DNA from 2 places in the Achromobacter sp. Root565 genome. Region 2 is predicted to be linked to the other one. Evidence: predicted binding sites of a transcription regulator. Region 2 holds the regulator's gene; the other holds the start of a gene.
The links. The regulator FliA, encoded in region 2, starts transcription of late flagellar genes. The targets are predictions, from matches to a motif close to CTAAAGTTTNNNNNNNNNNNGCCGNTA.

Region 1 (9,863 bases), on a different contig from region 2:
TCTGGTAGGTGACGCGATCGCCCGAATCCAGGTCTTCGATGTCGACGGTAGCGCCAAACACAGCGCGGCCTTCGGCCTCGAGCGAGGACGGGTCGATGAGGTGGGCATTGGAAAGCGTGCCCTCAAGCTCGGCAATCCGGCCCTCGATGAAACCTTGGCGCTCGCGAGCGGCATCGTACTCGGCGTTTTCCGACAGATCACCCTGCGCGCGAGCCTCGGCGATCGCGTTGATCACGGCAGGACGTTCGACGGTTTTCAGCCGTTGGAGCTCTTCTTGCAAGCGCTCGGCCCCGCGCACGGTCAAAGGAATGGCAGACATGTCGTTTCCCAAACAAAAAGTAGAAAAACGCCCCGAAGGAGCGTTCTCGGTGAAGGCCGCAGGACCAGCGCGCTTGCCATGGGCTTGCCATTGGCTTGCCATTTAATGCTTGGAAAAATCTGGCGAGCGGCGCGGGCGACCAAAACAAAACCCCGGCTCGGGTCGGAACCGGGGCAATCAAAGTCATATTGTGGTCAATCTCGACGGGAATTGCAAGCCGCCGGAGAAAACGCCCTTTTCGACGCATTTCGCCGCTGTAACCCGCTAAAACCGGCGATTTCGCGCCGAAAAGCCGTGGCGGCCCAGTTCGGCGCAAACAACGCCCGCGCGGACTGCGGGTTTTCCGGGAGGCGCTAGCGCCCGGAATCTACTGGCCGATAGTCTTTGCGCCGCCCACACCCCGTGTTGTTTACTTCGTGCGGCGCAACAGCGCGTACAGGATGATCGCGCCGAACGTGGCGGTACCGATGCCGCCCAGCGTGAAGTCGCCCAGCTTGATGGTGAAGTCGCCCGCGCCGAGCACCAGCGTGACCGCGGCCACGATGAGGTTGCGGTTGTCGGTGAAATCGACCTGGTTGACCACCCAGATGCGGGCGCCAGCAATGGCGATCAGGCCGAACACCACCACCGACATGCCGCCCAGAACCGGTCCCGGGATCGTCTGGATGAGCGCGCCGAACTTGGGCGAAAAGCCCAGGACGATGGCGATCAGGGCGGCGATCACGAACACCAGCGTGGAATAGATGCGGGTGACCGCCATCACGCCGATGTTTTCGGCGTAGGTGGTGACGCCCGTGCCGCCGGCGGCGCCCGACACCATGGTGGCCACGCCGTCGCCGACGAAGGCTCGGCCCAGGTAGCGGTCCAGGTCGCGGCCCGTCATGGCGCTGACGGCCTTCACGTGCCCCAAGTTTTCGGCCACCAGGATGATGGCGACTGGCACGATGAGACCCATGGCCTCGGCCTTGAAGACCGGCGCCGCGAAGTGCGGCAGGCCGAACCAGGCGGCGGCCGACACGGCGCTGAAGTCGATGGGTTTGCCCAGGCCCAGGCCGTTGGCCAGCACGGCGTAAACGACGCAGGCGAGGATCAGTCCGACGAGGATCAGCAGGCGCTGCACCATGCCGCGTGTGTAAACGGCGATGCCGCCGACGCACACGATCGTGACGATGGCCATGGCGCTGTCAAAGCCCGACGCCCCCATGGCGCCCTTGGCGGCGATGGGCGCGAGATTCAAGCCGATGACCGCGACGACCGCGCCCGTCACCACGGGCGGCATCAGCGTGTCGATCCAGTTGGCGCCGCCGCCCGCCCGCGCATTGACGATCCAGACGATCACGCCGATCAGCGTGTACGCCAAGCCGCAGGCGATGATGGCGCCCAGCGCCACACCGATATTGGCATTGGCGCCTCCGCCGGCATAGCCGGTCACCGCGATCACGCCGCCGATGAATGCAAAGCTGGAACCCAGGTAGCTGGGCACGCGTCCACCCACAAACAGGAAGAAGATCAGCGTGCCGATTCCCGACATCAGGATGGCGACGTTGGGATCGAATCCCATGAGCAGCGGCGCGAGGACGGTCGAGCCGAACATCGCGACGACGTGCTGAGCGCCCATGGCCACGTTCTTGGGCCAGGACAGCCGTTCATCGGGCGCGATGATGACGCCGGGCTCGGCGTCGTCGGCCAGGCGCCAGCGCGGAAAGTAGGAATTGGACATGGATTCCCCGGGGGATGGTACGGATTAGGGTTTCAGACTGCGAGCGGGCGCCAGTGTAAAGGGGGCCATCGAACGGGGGCAACGTTTAAGTTTTGCCGCCGGATTGCCGTACTAGTGGAAACCCCGAAATCCCAGGCAAAGGTACAGTCATGGCGATCAACAGCATCAGCGGCACCTCCCGCATCGGCAGCCTTGCCGACATGTGGGCCGAAAAGATTCAGGCCAACAAGGAAGCGAAGAACGCCTCGGGGCAGGAGGCCGTGTCGGTGAGCGCGGAAGGAAAAATCCGCGTGAACAATCCGGGCGCCGCCAAGGTCGGTAACGCGCAGGCCGCCGAAGAAACCGACAACGACGACGAATACACCCGTCAGATCAAGGAGTTGCAAAAGCAGCTCAAGCGCATCATGGATCAGATCGCCAAAGTGAAGGCGAGCGGCATGTCGGCCGAAATGAAGGCGCAGCAGATCATGGCGCTCAATGCCCAGGCCGTGCAGATCCAAGGCCAGATCTCGCAGCTCCTGGCGAAACAGGCGCAGGCCGCCAAACAGGCTGGCGTGTCGGCCCAAGCCTGATTTGGGCAAGCGACGTGGCGCCGTCACTGATGGCGCGCATCAAAATTTCTGATTGGACGCTTGGCGGGCGTGCCGGTACTGTCTCCAGACAAATCTAAAACCACGGAGACAAACCATGCACGCTATGCGCACAGCCCTGGCGGGAGCGCTGTTGGCCGTTTGCGCGGCGCCGGCCCTGGCCGGCACCGTCACGGTGATCACGTCGTTCCCCAAGGACCTGACCCAGGCCTACAAGACCGCCTTCGAGAAAGCCAATCCAGGCATCACGCTGGAAATCCTGAACAAGAACACGGTGTCGGGCATCGCCTTCGTGCGCGAGACGCCGGCGGGTCAGCGCCCCGAGGTGTTCTGGGCGAGCGCGCCGGATGCGTTCGAAGTGCTGGGACGCGACAAGCTGCTGGCCAAGTCGGCCGACATCGCGAACAAGGACGTGCCGGACAAGATCGGCAGCTACCCCATCAACGACCCGGGCGGCACGTACCTCGGCCAGGCGCTGGCGGGCTACGGCATCATCTACAACACGCGGTACATCGCGGCGCACAAGATCCCCGCGCCCGTCGAATGGAAGGACCTGCTGTCGCCCAAGTGGTTCGGCCACGTGGGCATCACGTCGCCGTCGCGCTCGGGCACGATGCACTTGACCGTGGAAACCATCCTGCAAGGCGAAGGCTGGGATGACGGCTGGAACACACTGCTGCGCATGTCGGGCAACAGCAGCGCCGTCACCGAGCGTTCGTTCGGCGTGCCGGACGGCGTGAACAACGGCCAGTTCGGCGCCGGACCGGTCATCGACTTCTTCGGGCTGTCGAGCAAGTATTCCAAGTTCCCCGTCGAGTTCGTCTATCCGTCGGAGACTGCCATCGTTCCGGCGAACATCGCGCTGATCGAGGGCGCCAAGAACACCGAGGAAGGCAAGAAGTTCATCGCCTTCACGCTGAGCCAGGCGGGCCAGGAGCTGCTGCTGGAGCCGAAGATCTCGCGGCTGCCGGTGCTGCCCTACTCTGCGCTGGCCGGCAAGATTCCGCCGGGCTATCCCGACCCGGCGGAAATCGCCAAGCGCAGCAAGGTCCATTTCGACGCGGACCTGTCGCAGTCGCGCTACTACGTCGTGCAGTCGCTGTACGACCAGACCGTCACGTTCCGGTTGAAGGAATTGCAGGCGGCCACCAAGGCGATCTACGACGCCGAGGCCAAGCTGGGCGACAAGGCCAAGAGCGGCAAGGCGGCGGAATTGCTGGACCAGGCACGCAAGCTGGCGTGGGCGCCGCTGATCGACAGCAAGCAGGCGGCCGACCCCGCGTTTCTGGCGATCTTTGCCGGCAACAAGAAGGACGCGGCCGTCAACCAGCAGATCACGAAGCTTGAAGGCGAGTGGAATGGCCGCGCGCGCGCCAACTACGAAGAAGCCGTAAAGCTGGCACGGCAAGCCGCCGCGCTCTGATCGTCTGGATGCGCTGAACTCGGCAGGCGGGCCTGACCCGCCCGCCGGGGGCCGCGCCTGTCTTCTGGCAACGATATTCGGGAATCTCGATGAATCATTCGAGCCATTCGCGCCTGCCCGCCGGCCCAGTCCTGGCGGCGCTGCTGGTGTTCGGCTTTCTGCTGCTTTTCCTGGCCGTGCCGGTGGGCACGGTCTTTCACAGCGCGTTCGTCAACGCCGACGGCAGCTTCACCACCGGTCATTTCGGCGCGTTCTTCAACCAGCCGTTGATGCGGGAAGCGTTCTTCAACAGCCTGTACGTAGCGGGCTGGTCGGCGCTGCTGGCGTCGCTGATCGCGGTGCCGCTGGCGTACTTCACGGTGCGCTTCGATTTTCGCGGCGCGCTGCTGATCCAGACGCTTGGCGTGCTGCCGCTCATCATGCCGCCCTTCGTGGGCGCAGTGGCCATGCAGCTGATCTTTGGCCGCTCGGGCAGCGTGAACCTGCTGCTCAATGACTGGTTCGGCTTCACGATTCCGTTCATGGAAGGGCTCAACGGCGTCATCTTCGTTGAAGCCATCCACTATTTCCCGTTCATTTTGATGAACCTCGTCGTGGCGCTGCGCAACATCGACGGGGCCATGGAAGAGGCGGCGTTCAACCTGGGGTCGCGCGGGTTCCGGCTGTTTCGGCGCGTGATCTTTCCGTTGGCCCTGCCCGGCTATGTTGCGGGCGCGTCGCTGGTGTTTGTGAAGGTTTTCGACGACTTGGGCACGCCGCTGGTGCTGGGCACGACCAACATGCTGGCGCCGCAGGCGTACCTGCGCATCACGCAGGTGGGGCTGGAGGATCCGCTGGGTTATGTGATCAGCGTGATCATGGTGGGCTTTTCGATCCTGGCGCTGTGGCTGTCGGCGCGCGTGCTCAAGGGGCGCGACTATTCCACGTTGCAGAAGGGCGGCAATTCGATCCAGAAACGCAAGCTGGGTCCGATGGAAAGCGTGCTGGCCTATGGATGGATCATCCTGGTGCTGCTGCTGGTGCTGTCGCCGCATATCGGCGTGCTGCTGTTATCGCTGGCCAGCGTCTGGAGCTATGCGCCCCTGCCGGACGGGTACACGCTGGCGCACTATTCGGCCGTGTTCTCGGAGTCGCAGGGCATGATCGCCAACACGCTGCTGTATTGCGGCCTTGCCGCAGGCATCGACGTGATCCTGGGCACCGCGATCGCGTATCTGATGCTGCGCACCCGGCTGCCGGCGCGGCAGTGGCTGGATTTTCTGGCGTCCGCGGCGCTGGCGATTCCAGGCATCGTGCTGGCCATCGGCTTTTTGCGCACCTTCCGGGGCATCGAGCTGCCGGGCACGGGGACGATGCTGACGTCATCGTGGATCATCATCATGCTCGCGTATTCCGTGCGCCGGTTGCCGTACGCGCTGCGCTCGTGCGTGGCGGCGTTACAGCAGATCCATGTGTCGCTCGAAGAGGCGGCCCAGTCGCTGGGCGCCACGCGCATGAGCACGATCCGGCGCGTGGTGGTGCCGTTGATGGCGGGCGGCATGCTGGCCGGGTTCGTGACCAGCTTTGTGACCGCCGCCGTGGAACTGTCGGCCACCATCATGCTGGTGACCAAGGACAGCCAGGCGCCCATGAGCTATGGCATCTATCTGTACATGCAGAGCGCCGCGGGCCGCGGGCCAGGCGCCGCGCTTGGCGTCCTGGCGGTGGTTGCCGTAGGCATCGGCACATACGTATCGCACCTGCTGGTGGACCGCGCATCGAAGCGCCAGCAACCGGCGCGCAATGAAGGGGAATCCGCATGAAGAAAGTCAGCGTCGAATGCCGCAACATCCAGCTGTCCTACGGCAAGACTGAAGTGCTCAAGGACGTCAGCATCAGCATCGAGCCGGGCGAGTTCTTTGCGCTGCTCGGGCCGTCGGGGTCGGGCAAGTCCACCCTGCTGCGGCTGATCGCAGGATTCAACCGGCACAGCGCGGGGCAGTTGCTGGTGGACGGCAAGGACATCAGCGGCACCCCGCCCTGGCATCGGAACATCGGCATGGTGTTCCAGAACTATGCGCTGTGGCCGCACATGACGGTGTGGGACAACGTGGCATTCGGCCTGGTCGAGCGCAAGCTGCCGCGCGCCGAGATCCGCACCAAGGTGGAAGCTGCGCTCGATCTGGTGGGGCTGTCGCAATATGCCAAGCGGCGTCCCAACCAGCTTTCGGGCGGGCAGCAGCAACGCGTGGCGCTGGCGCGCACCATCGTGATCGAACCTCAGGTGCTCCTGCTGGACGAGCCGCTGTCCAACCTGGACAAGAAGCTGCGGGTGCAGATGCGCCAAGATCTCCTGAGCCTGCAGCGCCGCCTGGGCATAACAACGATCTTCGTCACGCACGACCAGGAAGAAGCGATGACCACCGCCGACCGGATGGCGGTGCTGGACCACGGCGTGGTCCAGCAGATCGGTGCGCCGAGCACGCTGTTCGACTACCCCGTGAACCGCTTCGTGGCGAATTTCGTGGGCACGATGAATGTGCTGGAAGGCAACGTGCGCGAGCGCACCAGCAGCAGCGTGACGCTGGCGGTGGATGGCGTGGGCGACCTGCATCTGCCGCTGACGGGCGACGCGCCCGCAGCCACGCGGCTGGCGGCGAGCTTTCGGCCCCACACGGTGCAGATCGAGATGGCGGACGGCCTGGGCGATGCGCGCTATGTCTGGCTGCCGGGCATCGTGGAAAGCAGCGAGTTTCTGGGCGAGTTCACGCGCTATCAGGTGCAGGTGGGTGAACAGCGGCTGACCGCCGACCAGGCGCATCTGGCCGGCCTGTCGCCGTTTCCCGCGGGCGCGCCGGTGTCGGTGGGATTGGAGCCGACACAGGTGCGGCTGCTGGCGGCCTGACCTACACTCGCGGCCATGGAAATCTACCAGATCCGTGCCTTCGTCACGGTCGCCCGGCTGGGCAACCTGACGAAGGCGGCCGAGGCGCTGTCGCTGACGCAGCCCGCCGTGACCGCGCAGATCAAGTCGCTGGAGCAGAGCCTGGGCGTGGCGCTGTTCGACCGCAACGGCGGCCGTCTGGCCCTGGCCAAGGCGGGCGAGGTGCTGCTGCCCACGGCGGAATCGCTGCTAGTGCTGGGTGCGCAATTCAAGTCCGAGGCGCAGCAATTGCAGGGCAACCTGCATGGCGTCGTCGAACTGGGCGTGCCCAGCGAAAAGCCCGATTTCCTGCGCCTGGGCGAGCTAGCCTCCGCAGTCACGCAGCGCCTGCCGCTGGTTGAGCTGAAGACCCAGACCCAGCCCGCCGCGGCGCTGGCCGAACAGGTCAGCACCGGCCGTCTGCCCGCCGCGCTGACCATCGCGGCCAACGCGCCGCGCGGCGTGCTGTGGCAGCCGCTGCGCAGTGTGCGCTATCGGATTGCGATGCCCGCCGAGCATGCCGCAGTGCTCAAGCGCGGGGGCTGGCGCGAGGTGGCGCAACTGCCGTGGCTGGACGGTCCGTCCGGCAGCCACACGCATCTGTTGCTGCGCGATATGTTCGAGCGCCACGGACTGTCGCCGCGCATCGTCATGCAGAACGACGACCAGGCCAACATGGATGCGCTAGTGCGGGCCGGCGCGGGCTGCGCGCTGTTACGCGAGGAAACCGCACTTGCGGGCGCCGCCTCCAGCGACTTCATCGTGTGGGGCCAGGCGCGCGTGGACGCGGTGCTGGGCTTCATGCTGCCTTACGAACGCGCTAGCGAGCCCGCGCTGGTCGCGTTAAGCTCGATTATTCAAGCCATCTGGAAGCCGCGTACGCCCATCGCGCCGGTCCAGGCATAAGGCTCAATCCCCGCAACAAGACTGCAATGACTGAAATCTGGTTCATACGCCACGGCGAGACCGACTGGAATCGCCAGCGGCGCCTGCAAGGCTGGCAAGACATTCCCCTGAACGAATTCGGCATCAACCAGGCAAGCCTGCTGGCCGCACGCCTGCACGAAGAAGCCAAACACACGCCGATCCACGCGATCTACAGCAGCGACCTGCAACGCGCGCACGCGACCGCCCTGCCCGTGTCCGAGCAGCTTGGCCTGCGCGTGCGCGTGGAGCCGGGCATCCGCGAGCGGGGTTTCGGCGTGCTGGAAGGCCTGGACCATGAACGCATCGACGTGCTGGCGCCGGAAGCCGCGGCGGCGTGGAAGAGCCGCGATCCGCTGCGCCCCCTGGACGGCGGCGAATCGCTCGGCCAGTTCCAGTCGCGCGTCATCAGCACGGTGGACGATATTGCCAGCCGCCACGAGGGCGAACGCATTCTGATGTTCACCCACGGCGGCGTGCTGGACATCATCTGGCGCCATGCGTCGGGCGTCCCGCTGAACGCGCCGCGCGACGCGGCGCTGCTCAATGTCAGCATCAACCGGGTCGGCGTGGACGGCCGCAAGTGGGAGGTGCTGGACTGGGGCGATGTAACGCACATTGCCGCCGAGGTGGGCGACGACGTGGTGCCTTGATCCAGCTACCCGTGTCTGTAGGTGTCAGCCACCCGATTGAGACGCGCGCACCAGATGTTCTCAGGTGTCTGACACCCATGGAGCAGATGCGTCGGTTGAAGATCGTTTCCGTAGGGTGTCAGACACCTGAGAACAACGTAGATCGTTTCCGTAGGGTGTCAGACACCTGAGAACAACGCAGCTAGCCTCATGCCGTCTTGCGCGGTTTGCGGGGGGCGTTGCGGGCGAGTTTGTCGTAGACGGCATTGGGGAGCAGGCGCATCAGCTTGGCCACAACGCCCATTTGCCACGGAATCACCGTATAGCTGGTCCCCTTGCCGATCGCCGCGTGCGCGCGCGATGCGAAGGCGTCCGCTTCCATCAGGAACGGCATCGAATACGGATTGTGTGCCGTCATGGCCGTCTTGATGTAGCCGGGCGCGATGGTCACGACGCTGATGCCCTGCGCGGCCAGTTCCAGCCGCAAGCTTTCGCAATAGGTCACCACCGCCGATTTTGACGCGCTGTATGCGCCCGCGCCGGGCAGGCCGCGTATGCCCGCCACGCTGGCGATGCCGACCAGGCGCCCTGCCCCCGCCGCGCGCATCGGCGCGATGAAGGGTTCGAACGTGGACACGGTGGCCAGCAGGTTGGTGTCGACAATGGCCTTGAAGACGTCGAAATCCTCGCCGTGGTCGGTCAGCGTGCCGGCGCTGATGCCGGCGCTGGCGATGACCACGTCCACCCTGCCCTGGCAGAACGCGATGAAGTCCTGCGCCGCAGCGTGCAGCGCGGGACGGTCGCGCACGTCCACGGCGTAGCATCGGTGATTGCCGGGCAGGCTGTCCGCCAGTTCGCGCAGGGCGTCCTCGCGGCGGCCCAGCAAGCCCAGCGTGGCGCCCTTGGCAGCGTACTGCGCTGCCAGGGCGCGGCCAAGGCCGCTGCTGGCGCCGGTGATGAAGACTTTGTCCATGTGCTGACCTGCCAGTTATCGCGTTGCAAAAAATTAGGGCACGCTTTCGCGTGCCCTAATTGTGTACTGCCGGCTTACTTCTGCAGGGAAGCGTGAAGCTCTTGCAGCGGGTACACCTGCAGGCCGAGGCCTTGGCGCAGATACTGCATGCCTTCGACCGCGGCGCGGGCGCCGGCGATGGTCGTGAAGAAGGTCACGCGAGCGGCCAGTGCCTGGGTGCGGATGGTCCGCGAATCGACGATGGCGTTGCGGCGTTCTTCGACGGTGTTGATGACCAGCGAGATTTCGCCGTTCTTGACCATGTCGACGATGTGCGGACGGCCTTCGGTGACCTTGTTGACCACCTGCACCGGAATGCCAGCGGCTTCGATCTCGGCGGC
Region 2 (9,863 bases):
CCCGGGCCAGGCGTGGGCAAGCGTGTCCATCAGCTTGACCATGTGCGCTTCCGTGGTCACCAGGCCGCGGCCCAGGTGGTTCACATAGGTCGCACCCACCTCCTGCCCGTTGGCGGCCAGGCGCTGCGCGCCGCACGCCCAGCGCAGGTCCTTGAGCCGGCTCAGGTCCGGCCGCGGCTGGAGCTGTTCGGCGGCGGCCTGGGTGGTGAGAAGGCTTTGCCGGAATCCGCGTCCGGTCGCGAAATCCAGGTATTGCTGCCTGACGCTGGCAGGCTGGCCCATGGTCAGCAGGCTGTGGGTCAGCGAGACGTTCTGCCCCATGTTCAGGGCGATTTCGGAAAGGGGCTGGGCGTCGCCCACGTAACCCAGTCCGGCCTCGGCCGCCCGGCCCGCAAACTCGACGAAGTAGCAGGGATTGCTGGCGACCGGGACCACCGTGTCCTGCGTCTGGCCGTCGAAGGCGCGCTGGAACTGCGCCGCGGCCGTCGCGAGGTGATTGCCGATCGGGTTGGACGCCGCAATCCCATCGTTGAACAAGGTCAGCGCGGCCAGCGCGCTGGCGCGGAACTGGTCTTCTGTCTGCGCGGCGTGGCCGTGCAGCATGATGGCGTCGCGCACGACTTCCTGGGCTTTCGCGCCGGGGTAGACGTGGTAATCCACATACAGGATGCCGTTCGGCGACAACAGCCTGCCGCAGCGCTCCAGCAGGGCTTGAGCCTCGCCGGGCGGCAGATAGCTGTAGAGGCCGGTGACGATGATGTAGTCGAAGGGACCTGCGCCCGGATCCAGCTCGGCATAGTCCTGCGCCAGCAGCGTGAGATTCGTCAGGCCCAGCGCGGCGGCCATGTCGCGGCCTTGCGCGATGACGGCTTCAGACGCGTGGATGCCCGTGACCTGCGCCTCGGGGTAGGCCAGGGCGAAGGGAAAAAGCCCCTTGCCGGTGCCGCAGCCCACGCCCAGCACACGGGCCTTGCCCAGCGCCGGCGCCTCGACGCCGTAGAGATAGGCGGTAGCCTGCAGGTTCAGGGGGGAGTGGCTGGTCGCCAGAAGTCCCGGTTCGGCAATTGCCTGGCGGTGGTGGTAAGCCGGATTCGACATGGATGCGGGTGACGGACAGGCGAGAAGCCCGGAGTACGAGGAATGTGGCAATTCTACGAATCGCCACCCCCGTTCATTCCGCGAATCAGCGTCGGAATTCCGCGCCACTTTCCCCAAAGCGCCCGGCGCCTGGCAGACGAAAAAAAACCCGCCAGAAGCGGGTTTTTGGGGTGACCGGGTAAGGCGCGAAGGGCCTTGCCCGGTCTGCAGCCGGGAAAGCCGTGGCTTTCCTGGCTGTTCGTACCGTTTGCCGAGAATTAACGCAGCAGCGACAGCACGGTTTGCGGCACTTGGTTGGCTTGCGCCAGAACCGAGGTACCAGCTTGTTGCAGGATCTGAGCCTTGGACATGTTCGACACTTCCGTGGCGTAGTCGGCGTCTTGAATACGCGAACGAGCGTTGGAGAGGTTGTTGACCACGTTGTTCAGGTTGGCGATCGTCGATTCCAGACGGTTCTGCACAGCACCCAGTTCGCCGGTCAGCTTGTCCAGCTTCGTGAAGGCGGCGTCCAGCGTCTTCATCGGATCGGTGGTCTTCGTGCCCTTGCTGGTGTCTTCCGTGGTCAGCTTGCCGGAGCTGTTGACCTTGGCTTCCTTACCGATCTTGGCTTCGTAGTCGCCGGTGCCCGTGCCGCTCTTGACCGTGGCCTTGCCCGTGTTCGGGTCAACGGTGTAGGTCGTGTCGTACGTCTTGGTCGTGGTGAACGTGCCCTTGTCGTCGACGTAGGTGTCGGTCGACTTGCCGCTCGTGAACGTGACGTTGGCGCTGGTGATGCCTTGACCCAGCTTGACGATCACGCCGCCGGCGGTGGCGTTGGCCTTGACGTTAGCCAGCAGCGCATCGGTAGCGATGGTGTTGGTGAACGACAGTTGGTTGGCCGTACCGGTGTTCGAGTACGTCTTGCCGCCGATCGAGACCGACGAGTTGCCGGCGCCGCCGCTGCCGTTCGAGGCAGCTGCCATGACGGTGTTCAGCGTAGCAGCCGTGGCGCTGGAGCTGTTGGTGGTCAGGTTGCCAGCGGCGTCCAGGAACGCGTCTTGGCCGCCGATGGTGACCTTGCCGGTCGCGTCGACGTCGAACGAGGTCGAAGCCGAGCCGTTGCTGTGCGTGTAGGTGCCGGAGGTGGTGCCGGTAGCCGGGCGCAGCGAGGTGGCCAGGGCGGTAACAGCAGCAGCGTCCGAAGCCGACTTGTCGGTGAACGTGAAGTTCTTGTTGGCGGCGTCGTACGTGTACGTCACGCCGGTGGCGCCTGCGCCAACGCTGACGGTGTTGCCGTTTTCCAGCTTGGCGAACGTTTGGTCGGCGGTAGCAGCAGCGTGCGTCGTCGTAACCTTCCAGTCGTTACCGGTGGCCACGCCGCCAGCAGCTTGCAGGTCGGACACGGTAGCCGAACGGTTCTGGGTCACGCCCGAGCCGTTGACGTTGAAGCCGTCCAGACCCAGCGTCTTGACGCTGATTTCGGTCAGGTTCAGGGTGATCGTTTCGCCGTCGTTGGCGCCGACTTGCAGCGTCAGGGGCTTGGCCGAATCCGACAGAACCTTCACGCCGTTGAAGTCGGTTTGTTGCGAGATGCGATCGATGTCCGACAGACGCTGGTTGATTTCGTCTTGCATCGAGTTCAGCTGTTCTTGCGAGTAGCTGCCGTTGGCGGCTTGCACGGACAGTTCGCGAACGCGTTGCAGGTGGGTGTTGACTTCGGAGGCAGCGCCTTCCGTCGTTTGAGCCAGCGAGATGCCGTCGTTGGCGTTACGAGCGGCTTGGGTCAGGCCCTTGACGTTCGCGGTGAAGCGGTTGGCAATGGCCATACCGGCGGCGTCGTCCTTGGCGCTGTTGATGCGCAGGCCCGACGACAGGCGCTCGATGGCGGTGCCCAGGGAAGATTGCGACTTGTTCAGGTTGTTCTGAGCAACGAGCGACAAGTAGTTGGTATTGATGACTGCAGCCATGTTTAGGCTCCCAAGAGAGAAAGGCTTCTTCAAACCGGGCAGCGGGGCCGCCCATCTTTGTAACGGGAAGAATTCTTTGACTTGTGTCTTCGAATTTCTCCGTTGCCAGGATTACGGCAGTCAAAAATCAATCTTTAGGCTTTTTTTTCGGCAATCGTAAATTTGCACGATGGACAGCCGGATTTCCTGCCGGTTTCCCCTGGAGGACCGGCAGGACGCCGTGCGCTTAATTCAAGATGAGGCCGCTGCGGCGCAATTCGGTCAGCAGGGAATTAAGAAATTCCTGCGCGACCGGCTCCAGATTGCGGGCGCCTTTGTAAGACTGGCCGTTCGGATGCGGATGGCGGCCGGTCGTCAGCGCGTCGCGCACGGCGCTGCGCAGTTCGGTCGCGCCGCGCGATCCATCCATCAGGCTCATGATGTGCCGGCTCAGCGGATCGGCCGGCGGCGTCACGCCCTGATGCCAGAAGTTATGCAGGCTGACCTGCGTGTTGGGCCGGATGGCTTCGGGCAGCAGATTCAGGGCGCCCGTGATGAGCACGGGCTTGGATTGCGGCGCCTGATACGGCGACGGCTCCAGGCGGTAGTACAGCGCATTCGATTGCACGAGCGCGATGACATGGGCCAGCAACGCGGCGGTCATCTCGTCCTGGGTGGCGGCAGGCGCGTGCTTGCTGGCGGCTTCGCGGACGGCGCCGAACGTCACCGACTGCGGCCACGACTCGCCCAGCATGTCCATCAGCGTATGGGCGACCGGGTCATGCGAGGTCAGCGTGGCGCCGCGCGCGGACTGGTATTGCCGTTGTTGCGGGGCAGCCGCGGCGCCGGGTTGGGCGCGCAGGTCGGCAGCCAGGTGCATGCCCTCGAAGGCGCTGCCTTCGGGCTGCTCCAGGATCATGCCGGCGCGTTCGGCGTGAATCAGAAGGCTCTTGCGGAACGAGCGGCCGATGGCGAAGTCCAGATACTGTTCCCGCATCTCGCGGCCGGCGTTGACGGCCAGCCCGTTCAGGCCCAGTGCCACACGCGAACCGTATGTGGAGGGGAACGACAGTTGCGGTTCGGCATCGGTCACATAAGCCAGGCCGGCCTGTTGCGCCGCCGCCGCAAACTCCAGGAAGTAGCAGGGCGTGTTGACGGCTTCCAGGTATTCGTGAAGCAGGTAGTGATCGCTTTGGCCGCGCAGCTTCTGCGCGGTGTGCTGCAGCGCCGACTGCAGGGGATTGTTTTCCCACAGGCCGTTTTCAATAAGGCCGAGCATGTCCTTGGCGCGCGCCAGCTTCTCTTGCGGCGTTTGCGCACCGAAGCTGTTGAGCATCATGGCGTCGCGAATGACGTCCGACGCCTTCCAGCCCGGGTAGGTGTTGTAGCTGATATAGGCGACGCCCTCGGGCGCGAGGTTCTCCTTGCAGATGCGCAGGATCGCGTCACGCACTTCCGGCGGCACCCAGCTGAATACGCCGTGGCAAATGATGTAGTCGAACGTGCCGAACTCGGGCGTGATGTCGGTCAGGCTCATGGCGTGCAGATCGAGATTGCGTGCGCCGGCGGCCTCGGCCGCGCGCTGGCCCGCTTCGATCTGTTGCGGCGACAGGTCGACACCGACCGCGCGCGCCTCGGGATAGGCCATTGCGAAGGGCAGCAGGTTGCCGCCTGCCGCGCAGCCGAGTTCCAGCACGCGGGCGCGGCTCAATTCAGGCGTGGAAATCCCATACAGATGCGCCACGGCGCGCAGGCTGCCTGGCGCGGTGTACGAAAAGGGCAGGGAAAGATAGGGGGTTTCGTCGTAGGCGTCAGAAATGGCCTGCGTCAAGCGGTCGGGTGCGCTCATGGCGAAATTCCGGGATGGTCGTGGTGCGCTGCGAGGCTCTTGCGGTTCGCCGCGCACGCGTTGTGGGCTAGACCGAAAGGCTAGCAGCCCCACCGCGCCCCGGAAGGCATGAACAAGGTCCGATTTTCCCCCTGAATCCGCGCTGGCTGAAAGCCGCCCGGCGTCCGCAGGCCGGGAAAATCAGATGATCTGCGCGATCTGCCCCTCCTGGGGCAATTCCTGCCAGGCCTGATCCTTCAGCCGCGCCCGGATGCGCGCGGTCGCCTGCGACCGCAACTGGCACACCCGTGCCTCGGTCACATTCATGATCGCGCCGATTTCCTTCAGGTTCAGCCCCTGCTCGTAACACAGCGACAGCAACAGCTTTTCGCGGTCGGGCAGGGCGTCGATGGCGTGAACCAGAGCCTGCCGGAAGTCGCCGGCCAGCAGCGAGTCCAGCGGGTTGCCGCTGGGCGCGCCGTGATTCAGCGTGGCGGACCAGTCGGCCTGGCCGGACGCCGAATCCGGCTCGGTGGTGAAGTCTTCATAGTGGACGATCTGCACGCCTTGCGCGTCGTGCAGCAGCGTCTGGTATTCGTCGATCGGCAGCTCGAGCTGCGCCGCGATCTCGGCCTCGGTGGGCGCGCGCATCAAACGCTGTTCCAGAAACTGGATCGCTTGGTCGATCTTGCGCGCCTTCGTGCGCACGCTGCGCGGCAACCAATCCTGGCCGCGAAGCTCGTCAAGCATCGCGCCACGGATACGTGTCGTGGCGTAGGTCTCGAACTGCGCGTCCGCGGTTTCCTGGTAACGGCGGACGGCGTCGAGCAGGCCGATCATGCCGGCTTGTATCAAGTCGTCGAGTTCGACGCTGGCGGGTAGCCGGGCGAGCAATTGCAGGGCCAGCTTCCGAACTAGCGGCGCATATTCGACCAGGCTGTCATCTGCGTGGGGCATTGCGGGAATTCTGGCGGAGTCCATCGTGAAGCGCGGTCGTGTTGCCAATTTGCGACATTGTCGACAAGCGCGGCTACGGTAATGCGGGCGAATCTTAAGAATCGCTAAGTTGGCATTGTCGGCAATGGGCGGCCGTTCATTTCAGGAAGTACGCAACGTTTTGAATGCTTATTTGGCAAATTGGCGAGAATTTGTCACGAACTTGTATGTCAAGGTGTGTCTAGAAAGGCACGTTGCGCAACATCAACAAAGATTTGTCATATAAGTCATAGAAAATGACATGACCTGTGGTAAATTTTACTTAATTTGCGAACAAATGATACATTTCGCATTAAAACAGGATGCAGCAAGCGGACAGGTAACAAACGTTGCCTGACGCCACGAGTAATCAAGCCCCTCGGGTGGGATAGGGATAGGGAGTACAGCGTGCAACAAGTCGAAAATTCTTTGCTGGCAGACATTCGCGAAGTGAATCTGTCGTATCTGTTACTGGCTCAGCGCATGTTGCGGGACGATTTCGCCGCATCGATGTTCCGCCTGGGTTTCAGTAACGAAGTCGCTGACATTCTCATGCGTCTCTCGCCGGCGCAACTCGTGAAACTGGCCAGCTCCAGCTCGCTGCTGTGCCGCTTCCGTTTTGACGATTACAGCCTGCTGTCGGCGCTGACCCACGACGTTCTGGGTGGTGCACTGCAGCAAGCACATGCAACCATCCTGCTCGCCAAGCAGCCTGTCGAAGAACTGGCCTGACGGCCTCGCGAATCCCACTCGGACACACCTGTCATGGCCTCCAAGAGCGTTTCCCAGGAAGCGGACGACATCCTGCTTGCCAGCTCCATGATTACGCTGGGCGCGCGCCTTCAGGTGCTTGAGGCTGAAACCAGCCTCAGCCATGATCGCCTCGCCCGCCTGTATCGCGAAATCCGCGGCTGCTCGCCACCCAAGGGCATGCTGCCTTTTTCGGTTGACTGGTTCATGACCTGGCTGCCGAATATTCATTCCTCTCTCTTCTATAACGTGTATTCGTTCCTGAATACGCGCACCACCAGCAAGGGCATACGCGCCACCATCGACGCGTATCGCCTGTATCTCGAGAACGCAGGGCAGGAGACTGCGGACGCCGAGCCCGTCCTGAGCTTCACCCGGGCGTGGATGCTGGTGCGATTCTTCGACAGCGGCATGCTGCAGCTTTCCGCGTGCCGGCAGTGCGGCGGTCATTTCATCGCCCACGCCCACGATCCTCAGTCGGATTTCGTGTGCGCCATCTGCCGTCCGCCACCGCGCGCCGGCAAGACCCGCGCGGCGGCAAAAGCACGCGCCGGCAGCCGCCCAGCCCCCATTGCGACCGCCGCTCCGACCTGATCGGGCGTCCAAATACATCAAAAGCCCTGAAAAACACCCCCTAACCCGCCTTTTTGGGGCAGGGGGGACAGGGGATCATTGACGCAAGTTATAGACTTCGTTGGCAGGGGCCCGTTGTGTTGATTGTTATCGGTTTTCTTGTGGTGATCGTGTCGGTCGTCGGCAGCTTCATGGCGCTGGGCGGACACATGGGCGCGCTTTACCAGCCCTTCGAGCTGACGCTGATCTTCGGCGCGGCGTTCGGAGCGTTCCTGGCGGGCAACAGCAAGAAGTCGCTGATGCTGGTCAAGAAGGCGCTTCCGGACGCGCTCAAGAGCTCGCGCTACGGCAAGGACGTCTACATGGAGCTGATGGCGCTCCTGTACGTGCTGCTGAACAAGGCGCGCCGCGAAGGCCTGATGGCCATCGAGTCGCATATCGAGGATCCGGGCTCCAGCCCGATCTTCAGCGAATATCCCCGTATCGCCAAAGACGAGAAGCTCATGGAGTTCATCACGGACTACCTGCGCATCATGATCAGCGGCAACATGAGCTCGTTCGAGATCGAGACGCTCATGGACGAGGAAATCGAAACCTACCGCCACGAGCGCGAAGTGCCGGCTCATGCGCTGCAGCAGATGGCCGACGGCCTGCCTGCTTTCGGTATCGTGGCCGCGGTGCTGGGCGTGATCAAGGCGCTGGCCGCCGTGGATCAGCCGCCCGCCATCCTGGGTGACCTGATCTCCAAGGCCATGGTCGGCACGTTCCTGGGTATTTTGCTGGCGTACGGCTTTGTGGGTCCGCTGGCCTCCCGCGTGGAGCGCCGCACGGACGAAGCCATGAAGGTGCTCGAATGCATCAAGACGACGCTGCTGGCCAGCATGAACGGCTACCCGCCTCAGCTTGCGGTGGAGTTCGGACGCAAGGTGCTGTTCTCGGCGGTGCGGCCCACCTTCGGTGAGCTGGAAGAGCACGTCCGGCAGACCAAGTCGACCGGCAAGGCCTGACGGAGCGGGCCATGAGCACGGTAAATAATCACCGTGTGGTGATCCGCCGCAAGAAGGTCAAGGGCGGCGGGCACCACGGGGGCAGCTGGAAGATCGCGTACGCCGACTTCATTACGGCAATGATGGCGTTCTTCCTGGTGATGTGGCTGGTCAGCATCGTGCCGAAGGAAGAACTGAAAGGCATCGCCGAGTATTTCCGCATGCCGCTGCGCGTCGCCATCACGGGCGGCCCCAGCAGCTCGGCGGAAACAAGCGCCGTGCCCGGCGGCGGGCAGGACCCGCTGCGCAGCGAGGGCGATGTGCGCCGTGGCCAGGGCAACCGGGTCGAGTCCCAGCCCATGGGCGACGCCGAGCGCCGCGAGCAGCATCGCCTCGAAAACCTCAAGCGGCGCCTCGAGAACGTCATCGAGACGAGCCCCGTCCTGAAATCCTTCCGGCCGCAGCTCCTCATCGACCTGACGACCGAAGGGCTGCGCATCCAGATCATCGACAACCAGAACCGCCCGATGTTCGCGACCGGCCGCGCCGAAGTGCAGCCGTACATGCGCGACATCCTGCGCGAGCTGGGGCCGGTGCTGAACGAATTGCCGAACAGGGTGAGCATCTCCGGTCATACCGACGCGTCGCAGTATGCGCGCGGCGAACGCGCCTACAGCAATTGGGAGCTGTCGGCCGACCGGGCGAACGCCTCGCGCCAGGAATTGGTGGCAGGCGGCATGAACGAAAGCAAGGTCATGCGCATCCAGGGTCTGTCTTCAAGCATGAGTCTGGTTAAAGATGATCCGTATGCAGCCGTTAATAGACGCATCAGCCTGGTGGTGCTCAACCAAAGCACCCAGAAGCGGATCGAGAGCGAGAACGCCGCAGCCGCGGACGTGAGCGCCAAGGATGCGCGCGAGGTGGGGTCGGCCGTGCAGGCGGTGCAAGCCGCCAGCCAGGCCGCAACGGCAACCAAGCAGGGCGAGGCGGAGAACACCCCGCCCGCTGAAGGGGTTCAACAACAATGACGGCAACGATACTCGTGGCGGACGATTCCACGACCATGCGGATGATCGTGCAGGCGACGCTGACCGGCGCAGGCTGGAAGGTGTTGACGGCTTGCAACGGCCAGGAAGCGCTGGAGGTGGCGATGGCCAACCCGGTGGATCTGGTCGTCAGTGACTGGAACATGCCGGTGAAGGGCGGTCTGGAGTTGATCCAGGGGTTGCGCGAAGAGGATCGGTACATGGATGTGCCGGTGCTGGTGCTGACCACCGAGGACGACGTGGACAGCAAGATGGCAGCCCGGGATCTGGGCGTTTGCGGCTGGCTTTCCAAGCCGGTGGATCCCGATGTGCTGGTGGAATTGGCGACCGAACTGCTCGATGAGCAGGCCGGCGCGTAGCAGGTTCATTTAGAAAGGCGTACGGGTCATGAGTTCTGGTTTGGACCTCAGTCAGTTTTACGAGACCTTTTTCGACGAGGCGGACGAGCTGCTTGCGCAAATGGAGCAGCTGTTGCTCGAGCTCGATGTGGGCGCGCCCGACATCGAGCAGCTCAACGCCATCTTCCGCGCGGCCCATTCGATCAAGGGCGGCGCAGCGACGTTCGGCTGTTTCACTCAGCTGGCGGGTACGACCCATCTGCTTGAGAACCTTCTGGACGCGATCCGGCGTGGCGAAATGGCGCTGCGCACGGACATGATTGATATTTTCTTGGAAACGAAAG

Region 1: ASD71_RS24600 (FlxA-like family protein) is a predicted target of FliA. The motif match lies at 2,125-2,151, and genes of this name have one in related genera.

The regions. Positions count from the first base shown of each region.
Region 1 covers NZ_LMGO01000007.1:69,391-79,253, forward strand. The annotation lists gene greA (transcription elongation factor GreA) at 1-319, opposite strand, end outside; gene ASD71_RS24595 (solute carrier family 23 protein) at 729-2,039, opposite strand; gene ASD71_RS24600 (FlxA-like family protein) at 2,189-2,611, shown strand; gene ASD71_RS24605 (ABC transporter substrate-binding protein) at 2,727-4,052, shown strand; gene ASD71_RS24610 (iron ABC transporter permease) at 4,142-5,854, shown strand; gene ASD71_RS24615 (ABC transporter ATP-binding protein) at 5,851-6,936, shown strand; gene ASD71_RS24620 (LysR family transcriptional regulator) at 6,952-7,860, shown strand; gene ASD71_RS24625 (histidine phosphatase family protein) at 7,887-8,531, shown strand; gene ASD71_RS24630 (SDR family oxidoreductase) at 8,719-9,483, opposite strand; gene carB (carbamoyl-phosphate synthase large subunit) at 9,558-9,863, opposite strand, start outside.
Region 2 covers NZ_LMGO01000006.1:386,932-396,794, forward strand. The annotation lists gene ASD71_RS23150 (methyltransferase domain-containing protein) at 1-1,098, opposite strand, end outside; gene ASD71_RS23155 (flagellin) at 1,356-3,044, opposite strand; gene ASD71_RS23160 (methyltransferase regulatory domain-containing protein) at 3,271-4,872, opposite strand; gene ASD71_RS23165 (RNA polymerase sigma factor FliA) at 5,053-5,808, opposite strand; gene flhD (flagellar transcriptional regulator FlhD) at 6,235-6,558, shown strand; gene flhC (flagellar transcriptional regulator FlhC) at 6,592-7,170, shown strand; gene motA (flagellar motor stator protein MotA) at 7,287-8,156, shown strand; gene motB (flagellar motor protein MotB) at 8,168-9,163, shown strand; gene ASD71_RS23190 (response regulator) at 9,160-9,540, shown strand; gene cheA (chemotaxis protein CheA) at 9,569-9,863, shown strand, end outside.